2 regions of the Cytobacillus sp. genome follow, and region 1 is predicted to be linked to the other one. Evidence: a T-box and tRNA genes for the amino acid it is inferred to sense, from the RefSeq annotation. Region 1 holds a T-box; the other holds one or more tRNA genes.

The links. A T-box is a leader RNA that pairs with one kind of tRNA and senses whether it is charged. The one in region 1 lies ahead of ACEQ1T_RS13775 (valine--tRNA ligase), so its partner is inferred to be a tRNA-Val.
Region 2: it encodes a tRNA-Val, which carries the amino acid that the T-box ahead of ACEQ1T_RS13775 (valine--tRNA ligase) is inferred to sense. The anticodon was not compared.

What each region holds. Positions count from the first base shown of each region.
Region 1 covers NZ_CAXQGS010000074.1:26,538-36,713, forward strand. The annotation lists gene hemB (porphobilinogen synthase) at 1-706, shown strand, start outside; gene hemL (glutamate-1-semialdehyde 2,1-aminomutase) at 761-2,047, shown strand; gene spoVID (stage VI sporulation protein D) at 2,367-3,623, shown strand; gene ysxE (spore coat protein YsxE) at 3,733-4,791, shown strand; gene ACEQ1T_RS13770 (hypothetical protein) at 4,804-4,995, opposite strand; T-box leader at 5,233-5,489, shown strand; gene ACEQ1T_RS13775 (valine--tRNA ligase) at 5,645-8,290, shown strand; gene ACEQ1T_RS13780 (folylpolyglutamate synthase/dihydrofolate synthase family protein) at 8,361-9,674, shown strand; gene ACEQ1T_RS13785 (sensor domain-containing diguanylate cyclase) at 9,824-10,176, shown strand, end outside.
Region 2 covers NZ_CAXQGS010000048.1:19,041-29,216, reverse strand. The annotation lists gene ACEQ1T_RS07400 (PTS transporter subunit IIBC) at 1-881, shown strand, start outside; gene ACEQ1T_RS07395 (endonuclease/exonuclease/phosphatase family protein) at 884-1,669, shown strand; gene ACEQ1T_RS07390 (proline dehydrogenase family protein) at 1,924-2,898, opposite strand; tRNA gene ACEQ1T_RS07385 (tRNA-Val) at 3,098-3,170, opposite strand; gene ACEQ1T_RS07380 (SurA N-terminal domain-containing protein) at 3,417-4,181, shown strand; gene ACEQ1T_RS07375 (YitT family protein) at 4,357-4,971, shown strand; gene ACEQ1T_RS07370 (hypothetical protein) at 5,082-5,300, shown strand; gene ACEQ1T_RS07365 (hypothetical protein) at 5,478-6,062, shown strand; gene ACEQ1T_RS07360 (TRAP transporter permease) at 6,140-8,098, opposite strand; gene ACEQ1T_RS07355 (DUF1850 domain-containing protein) at 8,088-8,618, opposite strand; gene ACEQ1T_RS07350 (TAXI family TRAP transporter solute-binding subunit) at 8,746-9,738, opposite strand; gene ACEQ1T_RS07345 (esterase family protein) at 10,003-10,176, shown strand, end outside.

The DNA.
Region 1 (10,176 bases):
TTATCATGATCATGGAATCGTACAGGAAGCTACAAGATTTATAAAAGCTAGATATCCGGAAATTATCGTAATTGCTGATACATGCCTTTGCGAGTATACCGATCATGGCCATTGCGGGTTGATTGAAAATGGAGAAGTGCTGAACGATGCATCCCTCGAACTGCTTGTGCAGACAGCTGTCAGCCAGGCTAAAGCAGGAGCAGACATAATTGCCCCGTCAAATATGATGGACGGATTTACAGCAGCCATCCGTGCTGGTCTCGATGAAGCCGGATTTGAAGATATCCCGGTTATGTCTTATGCGGTTAAATACGCTTCTGCATTCTACGGTCCTTTCCGTGATGCAGCTGACAGTACGCCTCAATTTGGCGACCGAAAAGCATATCAGATGGATCCTTCCAACCGCATGGAAGCCATGCGCGAAGCTGAATCTGACTTAATGGAAGGGGCAGACTTCCTGATTGTTAAGCCGGGAATGCCTTATCTGGATATAGTTCGGGATGTTAAAAACAACATCAACCTTCCGATTGTGATTTATAATGTGAGCGGTGAATATTCAATGGTTAAAGCGGCTGCACAGAACGGCTGGATCGATGAACAGAAAATCGTCATGGAAATGCTCACAGGCATGAAGCGTGCAGGAAGTGATTTAATTATTACTTACCATGCGAAAGATGCGGCAAGGTGGATTAAGGAACAGTACTAATAATATGATGTCTTAGTAATTGAAAATTTCTTATTAAACGAAAAGAGGGATGACATGCGCTCTTACGAAAAATCTGTCAAGGCTTTTAAAGAGGCAAGCGAATTGATGCCTGGAGGAGTAAACTCCCCTGTACGTGCCTTTAAATCAGTTAATATGGATCCCATTTTTATGGAACGCGGACGAGGCTCTAAAATCTACGATATCGATGGAAATGAATATATTGATTATGTTTTGTCCTGGGGCCCATTAATCCTCGGCCATACTAATGAACGTGTGGTCGAAGGTATTAAGAAAGTAGCTGAAATGGGGACAAGCTTTGGAGCTCCTACTGAAATCGAGAACGAGCTTGCCAAGCTGGTCATTGAACGCGTGCCTTCCATTGAAGTGGTGCGAATGGTTTCATCCGGAACAGAAGCTACTATGAGTGCCCTGAGGCTTGCCCGAGGATATACCGGCCGAAATAAAATCATGAAATTTGAAGGCTGCTATCATGGCCACGGTGATTCCCTTTTAATTAAAGCTGGTTCTGGTGTAGCAACCCTTGGGCTGCCTGACAGTCCAGGTGTTCCAGAAGGAGTTGCCAAAAATACAATTACGGTGCCTTACAATGACCTAGAAAGCGTAAGATATGCCTTTGAGCAATTCGGAGATGATATAGCAGGTGTGATTGTGGAACCGGTAGCTGGAAATATGGGAGTCGTTCCTCCTCAGCCAGGCTTCCTTGAAGGCTTAAGAGAAATTACAGAACAAAACGGCTCACTGCTTATTTTTGATGAAGTAATGACTGGTTTCCGCGTCGGCTATAATTGTGCGCAGGGCTACTTTGGAGTGACACCGGATATTACATGTCTCGGAAAAGTTATTGGCGGTGGGCTCCCGGTTGGTGCATATGGCGGAAAAGCGGAAATTATGAAGCAGATTGCACCAAGCGGTCCAATTTACCAGGCAGGAACACTATCTGGAAACCCTCTTGCCATGACTGCCGGCTTCGAGACTTTAAGCCAGCTGACTCCACATTCCTACAAAGAATTTGAAAGAAAAGCTGACAGATTGGAAGAAGGGCTTAAAGCAGCTGCTGAAAAATATGATATCCCGCACACCATTAACCGTGCAGGATCCATGATTGGCATCTTCTTTACAAATGAAAATGTTATTAACTATGAAAAAGCCAAAACATCCAACCTGGTTTTCTTTGCAGAATACTACAGGGAAATGGCAAACCAGGGAGTCTTCCTGCCGCCATCCCAATTCGAAGGACTCTTCCTCTCAACTGCACACACTGATGAAGATATTGAAAAAACAATCCAGGCAGCTGAAAAGGCATTCTCCAAATTAAAATAAGCAAGACCTGACACTCATCAGATTTGATGAGTGTTTTTTTATGACCTTATAATTATGGTTATTTGAGTCTTTATGTATCGTTTGAAAGAATCCCCTTTACTGTTGCTGGATTCAATAGACTGTGATTATGCAAATTTTTATTTTGCACGGTGTTGATTGGAGTGGAAGGCGCGATAAAAGTCTAATCCAAGGAATTTTTTCTAAATCAATCTAAGTTTCCCTCAGAGCGCTATTTTTCTAATCATAAAGTATCCTAATCCCTCATAGGATTGTTAATGACATAGTGATTAAACGTAAAGATTCGAAGGGAGGAGTCGCTTTGTCTCAGGGGAATCCATCGTGCTTACGATTTTCTTTAGAAGAATCAGTATGGTTTCAAAAAGGACAGGAAGTATCGGACCTGATTTCCATCTCGTTAGACCCCAATATAACAATTCAGGAAAGCGATCAATATGTAACGATCCAGGGAGCTCTTGAACTGGCAGGTGAGTATAGACGCAGCGATGAAGAAGCATCTGAGGAAGAACAAGAGGATTTGGCAGTCACCAAATTCGTTCAGACAGTTGAAGAAAGAGGAGAAGGAGTTTGTGAATTCAAACACTATTTTCCTGTCGATATCACTATTCCAAATAATAGAATCCAAAGCATCTACGATATTGACGTTGCGGTAGAGTCCTTCGATTATGTTCTGCCGGAACGAAGCTGTATGAAATTGACAGCAAATTTAACCATAACCGGATTGTATGGCGATCAGCAGCATGTTCCTGTTCAAGAATGGGAGGAAGAAGCTGAAACTGAAACGGAAGAATTAGAGCCTCTGTACAGGTCTTCTGCAGCGGCAGAGGAGATAGAGGAAGAAGAAATAATTCAGCAGGAATGGCCTTCATATCAGCTAGAAGAACAGGAGCAGGAGGAAGAGGAAGAGGAAGAAAGAGAGGAAAAGGTATACGCTGGCAACGAGGAAGATATACGGGAAGAGGAGCCTCAGGAAGAGCAGCCAGAAACAGATGAGGTATATATTCCATTTGAGGCGGAAGCAAGAAAGCAGCCAGAAGTGGTAGAGCAAGAAGTGATTAAACCGTCAGTGCCTGCAGCCCTCGAAGTTAAACAAGAGCAGCCAGAAGAAGAACAGACGCCAAAAACTGCACCGGAAATATCTTTTTCTTCTCAGCGCAATGAGGAGGAAGCACCGCCAACCGCACAGGAAATCTATCAAATGACGGAAGCATCAGAATCAGATAGTCCTTCCTTTGAAAAGAAGCCTGTTCAAGCAGCTGCACAGGCAGCTCATGAGGAAACAGAGGAATCCTCATCCTCTTCAGAACAGGAAGCTAAGAAGAAGAAACTCTCCAAGAAGAAAAGCATGTCGTTAACAGAGTTCTTTGCCCGGAAAGAAGAGACAGAGGAACATGTTAAGCTCAAGGTTTGCATTGTGCAGAACGGCGACACAATTGATGCCATTGCTGAAAGGTATGATATACCAGCCCAGCAGCTATTACGGGTGAATCATCTTGAAATCAATCAGGATATTTATGAAGGGCAAGTGCTGTACATTCCTGTTGCGGTAGCCCATTAAATGGTTAAAAGGCTGAGCAGGTATTGATAACCCGCTCAGCTATTTTCGTTTAGCCAATATATTTCAGAATAACATCATTTTTTCTCATTCTGGAAAGTGAGTGGTTTAGGTGGAAGAAAAAAATCGGCTGCGGAAAGTCTCCCCCATTTTAAATCATTATTCATTAGAGCCGCATTTTGTAGAGGAGTTTGGGAGAGTTCAAAAAGTTTACAGCAGCAAAGGTGTGTTTGCTCTGAAGAAAATAAAGCCTCAGCATGGAGCGGATTTTATAAGGCATGTACAAACTCTCTTTCAAAAAGGGTATAACAGAATTGTTCCTATTTACCCGACGGTGGATGGAAGATATGCAGTGCTCCATCAGAATGAATTATTTTATTTAATGCCCTGGATGCCCAATGAAGAAAAGGAGGACAGATTTGAGAGGCATCAGCAAATGCTGAGGGAACTGGCAAGACTGCACACATTGTCCTCGCGGGAAGTTCCTATAAAAAAGGAAGATCGAACCGATCATTATGAGAAAACCTTGCAGGAATGGGAAAAGGAAAATGAATTTTTGGACGGATTTATTGAATCATGCGAAAGAAAAGAGTATATGTCCCCCTTTGAGCTAATGTTTTCACTTTATTATCACGATGTCAGCCAGGCATTAAAATTCTCCACAAACAAATTTAAAGATTGGTATGAAAAAACGAAAGAAAGCGACAAAGCACGAACAGTAATCATTCATGGGAAAGTTTCAACCGAACATTTTCTATACGACGATAGGGGATATGGATTCTTCACGAATTTTGAAAATGCAAGACAGGGGTCGCCGCTCCATGATTTATTGCCGTTTTTATCAAGAACGCTGAAAACTTATCCGAAAAGATCGGAAGAATGTGTAGAGTGGATTTACAATTATATGAAATACTTTCCATTCAGAGACGATGAGATGCTGCTGTTTCAAAGTTACTTTGCTCATCCGGGTCCTATTATCAGGGCTGCTGAGCAATATTATAAAGGGGAAGGAAAAAGGGGGGAAAGAAAGGCTGTCCAGCATTTGCAAAGGCAGTATTGGCTTTTGAAAAATATTGAATATGCTGCAATGAGAATCGATGAAATCGAACGGCAAAAACAAGAAGCAAAGGCAGCTGCCGAAGCTCAAGCGCAAGAAGGAGCCCAAAGCTAATAATGCGGGCTCCTAAACCAGTTGAAGGTGGAAAGCAATTGCAATCAGAATGAACAGCGATAGCAGCAGTACATCAAAGGTGGTAGGCAGCAAAATTGTTCTTATGCCTTGAAAAACACAGAACGGGATAATAAACTGTGCACACACATTCCTGAAAGTTCTTAACCAGGGAGGCAGTGTGTAAGGATTATATTTTCTTCTCATTGTCGCATGCCCCTTTCCTGAATGTTCATATGTATATTCTATGATTCATTTACCGGTAAAGTGCCTATTTTCGTTTCTTTCCTGTATAACGGCATTTTTATACCCGCTATAATACTTTTTTCGGGCAAAATCATCATCACTTCAATGGAAATAATGAATAATATATAAAAAACTCGGGTATCCTTATTGACTATAACAGTCTTTTTTCGGTAGTATATTTTATATATAAAATTGAATATCGATGCTAAGACAGGGAAGAGTACAATGGCCATTTGCCTTTTAGAGAGGAAAACCAGCAGCTGAAAGGTTATCCAGGCAGAACCGTTGGAAGGTCGCCCTAGAGCATCTTTTGCGAAAGGCTGCAGCCTAGTAGTAAAAGACGGGAAATCCGTTATCTGATTAAGTGTCAATCTCTATAAGAATGTCTTTCCCTGATTTTCTTTGGTGATTGAAAAAAAGGTGGTACCGCGAAGCATACTCCATTCGTCCTTTTATGGCGAATGGAGTTTTTTATTTTTAAAAGAAAGTATTCAATTCTAAACGTCGATAACTGTCTAGCTCCACCGCCTTCCCCCTCAACATGTCAGGGGCGGGCAAGGCGCTTCCGCTTTTCTTGTTTAGGATTGTTTTTAGAAAGGAAGAATGACATATGGATAGTAATGAATTATCAATGCCGACGAAATATGATCCGCAGGGGATTGAAAAAGGACGATATGACTGGTGGCTCGAAGGGAAGTTTTTTGAAGCAAAAGACGATGAAACTAAACAACCCTATACCATTGTAATTCCGCCTCCGAACGTAACTGGAAAGCTTCATCTTGGCCATGCATGGGATACGACCCTGCAGGATATCCTCACCCGGATGAAGCGTATGCAGGGATACGATGTATTATGGCTTCCAGGAATGGACCATGCGGGTATTGCCACTCAGGCAAAGGTTGAAGAAAAGCTTCGCAATGAAGGCAAAAGCCGCTATGATTTAGGCCGTGAGAAGTTCGTAGAAGAAACTTGGAAATGGAAAGATGAGTATGCGAGCCATATTCGCCAGCAATGGTCAAAGCTTGGATTAGGGCTTGATTACAGCCGTGAACGCTTCACCCTTGATGAAGGCTTATCAAAAGCTGTTAGAGAGGTTTTCGTTTCACTTTATAATAAAGGTTTGATTTATCGCGGCGAGTACATCATCAACTGGGATCCGTCTACGAAAACGGCCCTTTCTGATATCGAAGTTATTTATAAGGATGTGCAAGGTGCTTTCTACCATATGAGATATCCTCTGACAGATGGCTCAGGTCATATCGAAATTGCCACTACACGCCCTGAAACGATGCTTGGCGATACAGCTGTAGCAGTACACCCGGAAGATGAGCGCTATAAGCATTTAATCGGCAAAACAGTTAAACTGCCGATCACAGGACGCGAAATTCCAATAGTTGCAGATGATTATGTAGAAATGGATTTCGGGTCAGGTGCAGTAAAAATTACGCCGGCTCATGACCCAAATGATTTCGAAATTGGAAACCGCCACAATCTTGAAAGAATTCTTGTAATGAATGAAGATGGCACAATGAACAGCAGAGCCGGTAAATACCAGGATATGGACCGCTTTGAATGCCGCAGGCAGATCGTGAAGGATCTGCAGGAAGAAGAAGTTCTTTTCAAAATTGAAGAACATATGCATTCTGTGGGCCATTCAGAGCGCAGCGGCGCAGTAGTTGAACCGTACCTTTCAACACAATGGTTTGTTAAAATGCAGCCCCTTGCTGATGAAGCCATCGCTCTTCAAACTAAAGAAGAAAAAGTAAACTTTGTTCCAGAGCGATTTGAAAAAACGTATCTGCGCTGGATGGAAAATATTCGTGACTGGTGTATTTCACGCCAGCTTTGGTGGGGCCACCGCATCCCGGCCTGGTACCACAAAGAGACAGGTGAGGTTTTCGTAGGGCACGAAGCACCTGAAGATATTGAAAACTGGGAGCAGGACAAGGATGTTTTGGATACCTGGTTCAGTTCAGCCCTTTGGCCATTTTCAACAATGGGCTGGCCGGATACTGACTCAAGCGATTTCAAGAGATACTATCCGACTGCTGCTCTGGTAACTGGCTATGATATCATTTTCTTCTGGGTATCACGAATGATCTTCCAGGGTCTCGAATTTACAGGAGAGCGTCCATTCCAGGATGTATTAATTCATGGTCTTGTTCGTGACTCACAGGGACGCAAGATGAGTAAGTCCCTTGGAAATGGCGTTGATCCAATGGATGTAATCGATCAGTATGGTGCCGATTCACTCCGTTATTTCCTTTCTACAGGCAGCTCGCCGGGACAGGATTTGCGCTTTAGTATGGAAAAGGTTGAGGCAACATGGAACTTTGCCAATAAAATCTGGAACGCATCCCGATTTGCCTTAATGAACATGGATGGATTAACATACGAAGAAATTGATTTAAGCGGTGAAAAGTCTGTTGCAGATAAATGGATATTAACCCGTTTGAATGAAACAATTGAGACGGTTACAAGATTGTCTGACCGCTACGAGTTTGGCGAGGTTGGCCGAGTTCTGTATAACTTCATCTGGGATGACTTCTGTGATTGGTATATCGAAATGGCAAAGCTTCCGCTGTATGGAGAAGATGAAGCTGCCAAGAAAACTACGCGTTCCATCCTGGCATATGTTCTGGACAATACAATGCGTCTGCTGCATCCATTTATGCCATTTATTACGGAAGAAATTTGGCAGAACCTTCCTCATTCAGGTGAATCCATTACGGTTGCCCAGTGGCCGGAAGTAAACGATGAGTATACAGATACCCAGGCTGCAAACGAAATGAAGCTGCTTGTAGAAATCATCCGCTCTGTCCGCAACAGCCGTGCTGAAGTGAACACACCGATGAGCAAGAAGATTAAAATGATGGTTAAAGCTAAGGATGAGGAAATTCTGGGTACACTGGAAAATAACCGTGCCTATATTGAACGATTCTGTAACCCTGAAGAACTAGTGCTGGCTCTGAATGTTGAGACGCCTGATAAGGCGATGACAGGAGTTGTGACTGGTGCAGAAATCATTCTTCCACTTGAAGGCCTGATTAACATTGAAGAAGAAGTTGCACGCCTTCAGAAAGAGTGGGATAAATTAAATAAAGAAGTTGAAAGAGTCCAGAAGAAACTTTCAAACGAAGGCTTTATTAAAAAGGCGCCTGAAAAGGTAATTGAGGAAGAGAAAGCAAAAGAACAAGACTACAGCGAGAAGAGAGCAGCTGTAGAAGCTCGCATTAAAGAGCTAAAAGGAGAATAATTAATAGTTGCGGAAGGCGGGTCCATAGGAAGGATTCGTCTTCCTTCCTGTATAACGGAGGTGCATATATATGTTTTCTACTTATGAAGAAGCACTGGAATGGATTCATTCAAGGCTAAGACTGGGGATGAAGCCGGGTCTGCAAAGGATGGAATGGATGATGGAAAAACTCGGGCATCCCGAGAGAAGAATTAAGTCTGTTCATATTGGCGGAACGAATGGTAAAGGCTCAACAGTTACGTTTTTAAGATCCATTCTTCAAGAGGCGGGTTATTCAGTCGGAACGTTTACATCGCCATATTTTGAGAAATTTAATGAACGGATTTCTCTTAACGGAATTCCAATAAAAGATGAAGATCTCGTTCGGGTTGCTAATGATATATATCCGCTGGCAATTGAATTGGAACAGACGGAACTTGGCGGTCCAACCGAGTTTGAAATCATTACCGCCATGGCTTTCCAATATTTTGGCCATGTACAGCAGGTAGATCTCGTTTTGTTAGAAGTGGGACTTGGCGGCAGGTTTGACTCCACTAACATCATCTATCCATTATTATCAATCATTACAAGCATCGGGCTCGACCACACCGCCATACTTGGGAATACATACGGGGAAATCGCTTTTGAAAAAGCGGGAATAATTAAACCTGGAATCAGTGTTATTACAGCTGTTAAACAAGAAGATGCTCTCGCTGTTATTCAAGATAAAGCTTTAAGCATGAAGTCCCCTGTTTATCAGCTGGGGAATGAATTTACGATTTCTGATCATAAATCCCTGGGCCAGGGAGAAGTATTTTCCCTGAAGACAGTCTTTCAGAACTACCCTGATTTTGAGACAGGAATGAGCGGAAAACACCAGACTGAAAATGCTTCCCTGGCTGTGATGGCAGCAGAGCTATTAAATAAATTTTATTCTTTCCTTATAGAGGTAAACCATATAAGAATAGGCTTGAAAAAAGCTTTCTGGCCCGGCCGATTTGAAATTCTATCTGAAGACCCGCTGGTGATAATAGATGGAGCCCATAATGAAGAAGGGATAGCTGCCTTAACTGCGGAGCTGAACAACCGTTTTGGAGATAAAAACAAAAATATTGTATTCGCTGCGCTGGCTGATAAAAAGCTTGAAAAAATGATCACTATGCTTGATTCAGCTGCAGAACGCATCACCTTTACCGAATTTGAGTTTCCGAGAGCAGCATCAGCTGAAGATTTATATAATCTCAGTAAAAATGCCAGGAGACAGTTTCATACGGACTGGAAAGTGTTATTGGAGACTGAACTGCGTGAAGCAGGAAAAAACAGCGTGCTGGTTATTACTGGATCACTTTACTTCCTCTCAGATGTGAAGCCTATTCTTTTGAAGCTTTTGGAAAATAATAAATGAAAATATGACAAAAGTTAGAAAATTTGATAAAATGTTCGTATCATCCGACTATTTTCCTGAATAAATTGGAGGAGGGGAAAAAGATAGTTAGTTCACTGGCCAAAAAAATAATATGGTTATTATGGATACTGATATTTCCTGCAGGTTCCATGCTAACCTATCATTTTTACCCACCCGATCTTTCAGGACAGGGAATCAGTTTGTTTGCCTTTTTCATATTGATGTTTTTCGTTTCATCCATGCCGATGGTAATCAATAATACACCAATCTTTTTAATACAATGGGTTACGATGGCAGTGTTTTTAACCTTTGGGCTCCTTGCTGAAATGATAATGGTTCAATTGGGGATCCTGGTACTTCTTTTAAGGCTGAAAATACAAAAGGACCAGCTGTTCCGTCTGCCGCTTAACTCACTTTTGTTCTTTGCATTATCTATTTTGAGCGGACTCGCTTACTTTGCAATGGGTGGTAAAGTTGGTGTAGATCTAATAGCCAATCCCCA
Region 2 (10,176 bases), on a different contig from region 1:
GCGGAACTTACAAAATCCTGACAGGCTCTAATTCAGGTTCAACCGTGGCTGGACAAGACCCGCTATGGCTGGCATGGATTGCCGATCTTAATAACTTTTTGGCTGCAGGTGATACAGAAAGCTATAAGCAGCTCCTGAATGATGTTACTCCTGCCCGCTTTAAAGTAGGCCAAATGATTCTTTCCGCTGCTGCCTTATTGGGAATTGCGCTTGCAATGTACCGGAATGTAGATCCTGAGAAAAAGAAGAAATACAAATCGATGTTCCTTTCTGCTGGTTTGGCAGTATTCCTGACTGGAGTAACCGAACCAATCGAATTTATGTTCATGTTTGCTGCTCCACTTCTTTATATCATATATGCAGTTATGACAGGTCTGGCATTTGCAATTGTTGACATCATTAATATCCGTGTCCATTCTTTTGGCATCATTGAATTGATTACAAGAACACCAATGATTTTAAAAGCCGGCTTATGGCTGGACCTTGTAAACTTTGTAATTGCCTGCATTGTATTCTTCGGATTAAACTTTGGTGTTGGCAATTTTATGATTAAGAAATTCAACTTCCCTACTCCAGGGCGCAATGGAAACTACATTGAAGAAGAAAACTCCGCTTCATCATCAGAATCGGCAGTTCAGAAAAATTCACTAGCCCCTATATTAATTGAATTATTGGGCGGAAGAGAAAATATTGAAGATGTAGATGCCTGCATGACCCGCTTGCGTGTCACAGTAAAGGACACTTCACAAGTTGCTGGTGAACAGGACTGGAAAAGGAATGGAGCTTTAGGTCTTATCGTTAAGGACAAAGGCGTTCAGGCAATTTATGGCCCAAAAGCAGATGTCCTTAAATCAGATATACAAGACCTGCTGGGAGCTTAATAATGAAATTATTAACTCTAAACTGTCACTCATGGCAGGAGGATCAGCAGCTGGAAAAAATTAAAATTCTTGCAGAGACTATTAAAGAGAACTGCTATGATGTCATCGCACTGCAGGAAGTCAGCCAGCATTTCAAAGCCCCTTTGATAGACGGCCATATCAGAGAAGATAATTATGCACTGCTGTTAATTGAAGAATTGAGAAAAATAGGTGTGGACGATTACGTTTTTATATGGGATTTCTCCCATATTGGCTATGATATATATGAAGAAGGTCTTGCAATCATGACCAGGCATGAAATTAAAGAGGACCATTCATTTTTCATTACAAATAACCGAGACCGGAAAAACTGGAAGACACGAAAAATAGTTGGTATAAAATTAGTTCTTCAAGATAGACCCATCTCCTTCTATTCTTGTCATCTTGGCTGGTGGCACGATGAAGAAGAATGCTATAAATTCCAGGTTGAATCTCTTCTTGCAAAAGTCCCAAAGGATGAATCCGCTTTTTTAATGGGAGATTTCAACAGCTCGGCTTATGTCCGCAATGAAGGTTATGACTTTTTGACAGGCAATGGGCTCTACGACACTTATGAATTAGCTTCCAGGAAGGATTCGGGTGTTACTGTTAAAGGAAAGATTGCCGGCTGGGATAACAATAAACATGATATGCGGATTGATTTAATTCTTTCGGCTCAGCCTGTCCAGCCGAAATATTCACGGGTTATCTTTAACGGCACACACAAACCCATCATTTCGGATCATTATGGTGTGGAAATTGAAATGTAGGCAAAAGTCCCTGACAATTCAGTCAGGGACTTCTTTCTACATTTTTAGCCTGTAGATGGATTCAGGATGGAAGGCCTAAAAAATCTCACCTGTTGGTTCGAAACCGACTTTCTCATAAACACGAATAGCCGGAAGGTCGGTGTCCATTCCATATCTCCCCTCTAATCATTCTCAAATTTAATTCGCAATTCCGCACAAAAATGATAACATAAAAAAGCCTCCCTGCTTAATAAAACAGGGAGACTTTTGGAGTATTATTTTTTCCGTTTCTTTGTCAATCTGCCTAACAGGAAAGCTCCAGCGGCCACTCCAATCACAGTATTGGTTTTCTTATTAAATACTTGCTTGGCAACAAGGTTTAAGTTCTGGGGCCTTTCTGCCAGACGCCTCATGAAGTAGCCGTACCAGTCATTTCCAAAAGGTACATACGTACAGAAATTATAGCCTTCACCAGCAAGCTTCAGCTGCATATCCTTACGGAAGCCATAAAGCATTTGAAATTCAAATTTCTCTTTAGGGATATTGTTGGCCTTTACAAAATCTTTTACATGATTAATTACCACATGGTCATGTGTTGCAATGGATGTAAATTTGCCATTCAGCAAATGCCATTCTATCAATTTTATAAAATTAGCATCGATGTCATTTTTTTCCTGAAAAGCAATTTCTTCAGGCTCCTTATAAGCCCCTTTTACAATTCGCAAGCGGAAATCCTTATATTTCTTTAAATCTTCTTCAGCAGCCAGAAAATAGGCTTGAATAACTGTTCCTATGTTATTATATTCTTTAGATAATTCATCCAGTAAATCAAAGGAAGGCTGCAAACGCTTAGAGTCTTCCATATCCATATTCACAAAAATACCATAATGGCTTGCCCTCTCTACTATCTCCCTAACATTTTCAAGACAGAAAGAGTAGTCGATATCCAAGCCTAACTGGGAAGGCTTTATAGATATATGTGCATCCACCTTATTTTCATAAATTGCCTCTATCACTTCAATAATTTGTTTTTTCGCTTCTGCCGCCTCTTCCTTTTTATAAACAAATTCCCCGAGGTTATCGACAGTACAAGAGATGCCATGAGCGTTAAGCTCTTTTATGCTTTGAATTGCTTCATCTAAATTTGTTCCCGCCACTACATTCTGCGCTCCCAATTTCAACCCATATTTCTTTGCAGCGCTATTCAGAAATTCGTTTTGGGAAAGGCCGATAAACAGATCTTTCAACATAGAAATATCCCCTAACTCTTGTAATTTCACAATGAAATTATAGCATAGATTTTTAATAAAAATTATTTTGTGAATTTTTATATTTTAACGATTCCCCATCACTATTTCGTTAAAACATTGCAGGAGTTCCCAGCTCAAAAAACAAGATCCCTCTAAACAAAAAAAGTGCCTGGCGATCAGCGGCCAGACACTTTAAGTATGATTCCGACTGGGTTCGAACCAGCGACCTCTACCCTGTCAAGGTAGCGCTCTCCCAGCTGAGCTACGGAATCGTTATAACATTCCCCTGTATTGGGGACAATATAAAATATACTTCTTTTTCTCATAAAAGTCAATACCTATATTTCATCCATAAACTATAAAGTTAGCAGCTGGGAAACTAGATTACATTCCCATTACAAATTCTGCATTTATGCCTTAAAGGTATCTTTTTAAGAATTTTTGCTTTATAATGCCCTCTATATGATTCTTTTGTTAGCTGAATCAAACCATACAGGGTTACGGAAGGAGAAATTTTAATGAAAAAACTAATGTACCCCTTTTTACTAGTATTAATATCTGCCGTTTTAGCTGCCTGTGGAGCTGATGATGAAAGCAAGAGTGCAGATAAAAAAGAGGAAGCGAAAACAGCTGAAACCGAACAGCAGGACCAGCAGAAGCAAATGGAAGAAATGCAAAAGAAAATGGACAAACAAAAGCTTGAAGAAGAAAAGACTGTTGCCATTGTTAATAACCAGGAAATTCTTGGCCGTGAGTATAACAGCGTTCTTACTTCATCACAAATGATGTATCAGCAAATGGGACAAGACCCTACTACTAAAGATGCTGCAGAGAAAATCAAAGAGCAGACACTCGACAGTCTAGTCGGCCAGACACTTCTTCTCCAGGAAGCAGACAAAAAAGGCTACAAAGCTTCTGATGAAGAAGTCAAAAAGCAGCTGGAAGAAACAAAAGGACAATTCAAGGACGACAAGGAATTCGAAACAGCAATGAAACAGGCTGGTCTTAACCCCGACTCATTAGAGAAGGAAATTGCCAACAATATTAAATATACGAAATATATTAACGGCGAGATAAAACCAGAGAAAGTCACAGATGCTGAAATTCAGAAATTCTATGATGAATATGCCAGCCAGGGTGGTGCTGAAGGACAGGAGCCGCCAAAATTGGAGGAAGTAAAACCTCAGATTAAACAGCAGCTCGAACAGCAAAAACAGCAGGAAATGCTGGTTAAGCATGTAGAAGAATTGAAGAAAAGTGCAAAAATTGATATAAAGGTATAAGAATCTTTAAAACAGTTCCTGTTTATGGGAGCTGTTTTTATTTGTTTGAGATTTCATTAAGCTGATAAGTGCTATTTCCTATAGTGCCCTGTTATGAATACTGTTTTATTTTCTTCCTTTTCTTTCCCTTGAGAATTTATTTATATACGGTAATATGTATTGGGGAGGATACAACATGATTAAACACACAGCATTCATTCAAATAATTGCAGGTTATTTAATTCTCACTCTCGGTGTCTCATTAATTATATTATCCAATCTTGGTGCAGGTGCCTGGGACACTGTTTATGTTGGCCTTTTTAATAAGTTCGGTCTGACTATTGGAACATGGTCATTTCTGGTAACAGCATCCCTTATTTTTTTCAATGCTCTGCTGATTTGGGAAAAACCGCAGTTTAAATCATTTATTGGAACCATTTTAGCGAGTGTGGGCATCGATTTTTGGATGGAGCTTGTTTTCAGCGGCATCACAGTGACAAACTTTCCCGTTCAGATTATTGCCTTCATCATTGGTGTCTCTTTCCTTGGCTTTGGGGTATCTATATATATCCGTCCGCAACTATTCAGCGGCCCAATTGATGGATTAATGATCGCAACTGCCAAAAGGCTCAATATCAGCATTAAGACTGCACGTCTCATTAATGAATTTTTAGCTTTGGCCATTGGCCTTATCTTAGGCGGTCCAGTTGGATTGGGCACATTGTTCGTAGCCACCTTTTTAGGCTTTGCCATACAATACGGAACCATCTTGCTAAATCACTTAAAAGATAAGGGATTAAAGATTATTTAAGAGACTTCATTTGTGAAGTCTTTTTTTATACGAACAAATTTTCGCATCCCGCTTGATAAAGAACACGCGTTCGTGTATAATGTAAATAAAAGTAAGGAGGGATTTCTCTAATGAAAGGAATTCTTTATCGAGCTATGGAAGAGAGAAAGCCTGTTGAAATCATTTATCTCTCCAAACGCAATTTATTTACACAAAGAAGAATATTAATCAAAGAACTTCGAGGCAGCACGATTTTAGCCTATTGTTTATATAGAAAACAAATGCGCATCTTCAACTTGAACCATATCATGTCCATTTTGCCCGAAAAGAAAGCTAGCCAGATTAGCTAAAAGGAGCCTTCTTTCAAAATATTTCATTTTATTCATCAAAGCCTGTATTTCACATGGGAAGTACGGCTTTTTATTATGCTCCTTTCTTTCTCCGATTATCTGGTCCTCATTCGGGTATATACTCTCTAATCGGGATTTGGCCCTTAAATAATTTAAGCTAAAGAAAGGAAGGATTTTATGAAATGCTACTCATTGATTGCTGCTTTGTTTTCAGCAATCCTTATACTGGCAGGCTGTAATCAGAATGAAGAGCAAATTGCAGAGGATGAAGACAAGAATAATCCTTCTACGGAAGAACAGCGGGCGGAAACAGAGGAAGCTCCGGAAGATAACAAAAAGATCACTGAAGAAGTTGGTTTAGGAGACACACGGGATCTTTTCACAAAGGCTTATGGGGAAAATAAAAATAATGATGAAATAGCCCGCTTCAATGGAGACAGTATGCTGGTAGAGTTTCAAACTCATCGGGCAGTAACTGTTGAGCTGCAATTTGAAGATATGGAAAAAGATATGAGTAATGAAGAGGTTCTTGCTTTTATCGAAAAACGCATTCCGAAAGATGCTGAAGAGGTGAACAGATTTAAAGATGATAACAATCAGCGTGAAATCATTGAGTATAAAAGCCAACTATTAAAAGAAACCCTCAGTGATGAAGTATATGAAGGAGATAAACCTGGTACATTCACTGTGTTATTAACCAGCAGCGAAAACGATTATGTTAATGCCACCCTTTCAATCGGCCATAGCGTTCAAGGAGCCTGACAGGCTAATCTGCAGAAACAAAAAGGAAGGATCTCATCATGTGAGCATCCTTCCTTCTTAATTTATTTATTTATTTATTATGCTGTTTGCGGTTTTGCCTGATCGTCTTTTTTAATGAAAACCTGCAATGCAATCAACAGGACAAAAATTACTAATCCAACAATATCAGTAACCCCTTCAGGGTAGATAAGCAATAGACCCCCTGCAATTCCCAGCAGTCTTTCAAAAATATTCAATTTACGCAGCCAGTAGCCAATTACGCCAGCGCCAATTGCCATCATACCTGCCAAAGCGGTGAATACTACCCAAATTAGGTAATACCAGGTTGTATCAATCATCAATAACTCCGGTGAAAGGACAAACATGTATGGAATTATAAATGCCCCGATCGCAAGCTTGGACGCTGATACTCCCGTCTTTATCGGATCTCCGCCAGATACACCAGCCGCCGCAAATGCTGCAAGAGCAACTGGCGGTGTGACATCTGCTACAATACCGAAATAGAACACAAATAAGTGAGCAGATAAATCAGGTACCCCAAGTAGGATGATTGCCGGGGCGGCTATTGTTGATGTTATAACATAGTTTGCAGTTGTAGGTGACCCCATTCCAAGGATAATTGCTGCAACCATTGTCAGCATCAAAGTTGGGATCAACAGCCCTCCTGAAAGATCAAGAAGGCCATTCGCCATCTTTAATCCAAGACCTGTTTTGACAACTACTCCAACAATAATACCTGCAGCAGCTGTTGCTGCAGCAACGCCCAAAGCCGTGCGTGCACCATCAACTAATGCATCGATAGCATCTCTGAAACCAATGCGCGTTTCCTTGCTTATCATACTTACTGCAACCGTAATTACAATTGACCAAAGAGCAGCACGTATTACACTCATTCCGCTCATTAGCAGGATGATAACTGCCAAAATTGGCAGCAGCAGATAAATCTTTTTCATTACTTCCTTTCGGTTAGGCATCTCTTCATCTTTCAGCCCTCTAAGTCCTACACGTTTTGCTTCGAAATGAGTCATTATCCAGACACCGGCAAAATAAAGAAGTGCAGGAATTGCTGCTGCCTTTGCAATATCCCAGTAAGTAATGCCGCCTCCAATAAACTCAACCATCAGGAATGCAGCAGCACCCATGATTGGAGGCATTATTTGGCCGCCGGTTGATGCAGTCGCTTCAACTGCGCCAGCGAATTCTTTCTTGTATCCAAGCTTTTTCATCATTGGAATGGTAAAAGAGCCTGAAGTTACTACGTTAGCTACAGAACTTCCACTGATGGTTCCCTGTAGAGCACTTGAGAAAATGGCAACTTTCGCTGGCCCGCCAGTTCTCTTTCCGGCGATGGACACAGCTAAATCATTAAAATACTGCCCTACACCAGTTTTTACAAGAAATGAACCAAATAACAAGAATAGGAAAATAAACGTAGCAGATACGCCTAAGGGGGTACCCAGGATTCCCTCTGTCGTAAAGAACATGGTCTGCACCAATCTTTCTAAATCAAGACCCCGGTGCGCCAAAAATGCCGGCATATATGGCCCGAACATAGCATAGGCGAGAAAAATGACAGCAATAATGGTTATTGGAAGTCCTACCGCTCGCCTTGTCGCTTCCAGAACCAGAAGCACTGCAATTAGTCCTACATAAAAATCTATCTCGGTCAAACGGCCGGCCCTCATGACAATTTCATCAATAAAAAGCGGCCAATAAGCACCTACAGCAATACCCAGTATGGCTAAAATGATATCGTACCAGGCAACTTTATTCTTTCTTCCTCTGTCTTTCTTCCTTGCAGGGAATAATAGAAATATTAGGGCTAATGCAAAGCCTAAATGAATCGAACGCTGCAGCTGGGCTGTAAGCATCCCAAAAACCCCTGTATATAAATGGAACAATGAAAATGCTAATAGCCCAAAAAAGACAATCCAGCCTAATACGCCTCCTAATTTCCTTGTACCAGCCTCTGGATCGTATTTTTCCAGCAATTTCTGCTGTTCCTCAAGAGATAACGTTTCCCCTTTATTTTCCAAGGATATTCACTCCTTTCAACACCTCGAATAAGTTTATTTTTTTCGCCTTTATCCGTACCCATGTGCCAGGTTCGATATAATCTGAAAGGACATATTCTTCGCCTTTCAAAATCAATCTGTGATTTGCTCTCACCTTACCCAGCCTTAAGTCAAATGAAGGAAAAACCCTTTTCATATTCTTAATATAATATTTGCCGTCCTTTTGTTCAAATGTTTCTCCATCTGAGGCATTATCAGGCATGCCGATGGCAAAATCCTCATACATGAGTTCGAACAATTTAATACTTCCATCCCCGGTTATACTGTAGCTTTCTACAACATCTGTAAGATGGATGGAGTGTGTATACTTTATTTTAAAGGTTCTGTCCTCTTTAATCGGGAAATAAGCAATCACTTTTCCTTTGTTTTGATACTCAAAAACAACTGCATGCTTAATGGGTATGAAGAACATGATTGCGATGGTTATGATAACGAGGAGTGCCAGGACCGCTTTTTTATTCCCTGGCTTATAAAAATTCATGGAACCTCCACCTAAAAAATATTGTCAGCTTATACAATAATTTTTTTAAAATTAATTGACCGGCGCAATAACCTTATCAGGTTTTACAGCCGGCCAAATTTCATCATTGGATTATGTTATTGAAAGATTATTCAGCTTTAAAGCCTTTTTCGTCAAAGTACTTTTTAGCACCAGGGTGCAGTTCAATGCCAGTACCTTTGACAGCATTTTCTGCCTTAATCATTTTCCCTTTGGCATGTGTAACTTTGTCAAGGTTCTCAAAGATTGCTTTCGTAACATCATAAACTACATCCTCTGAAAGGTCATTTGAAACAACAAGCATTGCCTGTACTGCTACTGTTGGCACAGCTTCTGCAAGCTTATATGTTCCTGATGGCACTTCATCCTGTACATAGTAAGGATATTTTTCGATTAATGCATCGATTTTGTCCTGTTCAATCGGAATGATCACAACATCTTCAGTTGCAGAAAGTCCTTCAACAGCACCTGTAGGAGTTCCTGCTGTAACGAATGCTGCATCAATATTGCCATCCTGAATTCCGGCAGTTGACTCATCAAAGGAAAGATCCTGCTTTTGAATGTCATCCAATTTGATTCCGTGCACTTCAAGAATCTGTTCTGCATTTGCAGCAGTTCCTGAACCAGGAGCTCCGATTGAAACTTTTTTGCCTTTTAAGTCTTCAACAGATTTAATGCCAGATTTTGCAGTAGTAACGATCTGGATTGTTTCCGGATAAAGCGTTCCAATCGCACTCACATTATCAACTGCTACACCTTCAAACATTAATTTTCCTTCTTGTGCATATGAAGCAATATCAGTTTGAGAGAAAGCAATTTCAGCATTGCCGTCTTTCAGTGTGTTCATGTTCTCTGCAGATGCACCTGAAACTTCAGCATTTGTATCAATGCCTGTAGCATCAGAAATAATCTCAGCGAATGATCCGCCCAGCGGATAGTATGTACCGCCTGTTCCACCAGTTACAATGCTCATGAATTTAGGCTTGTCTGCGCCGCCTTCTCCATCGCCGCCGCCTTCATCTTTTCCGCCGCCGCAGGCTGCAAGAACCATAGAAAGCGCTAACAGCAAAGCTGTGGCTAGGAATATACTTCTCTTTTTCATCCTATTTCCCCCTTATAAAGATTAGATTTTATCAATTATATACTAACATAAACCTTATCTGAATTGTCAAATGATCCCTCCTTGCTTTTTATATTTGCTGTTAATTGTTCTTATAGCATGCTGATTCCCCTCCTCTGTAAATTTTACCTATAATAAAGCACCATGGCCCATGAATGAGAATGCATGTAAAAAGCAATTCCTATATATATATGATAAAATCTCTATGTAAACTCTTACATAACAGAACTAAACGGAGGAACAGAAATGATGGATTACCCTAGAGGATCAATACAAGATACTGTAATCGAAAGCAAGGAACTTGGCGAAGAGGTTGAGCTGCTCATTTATTTGCCCGCTTCCTTTTCACCTTTATATAAATACACTGTTGTTATTGCCCAGGATGGCAAGGATTACTTCCAGCTGGGAAGAGTCGGGCGC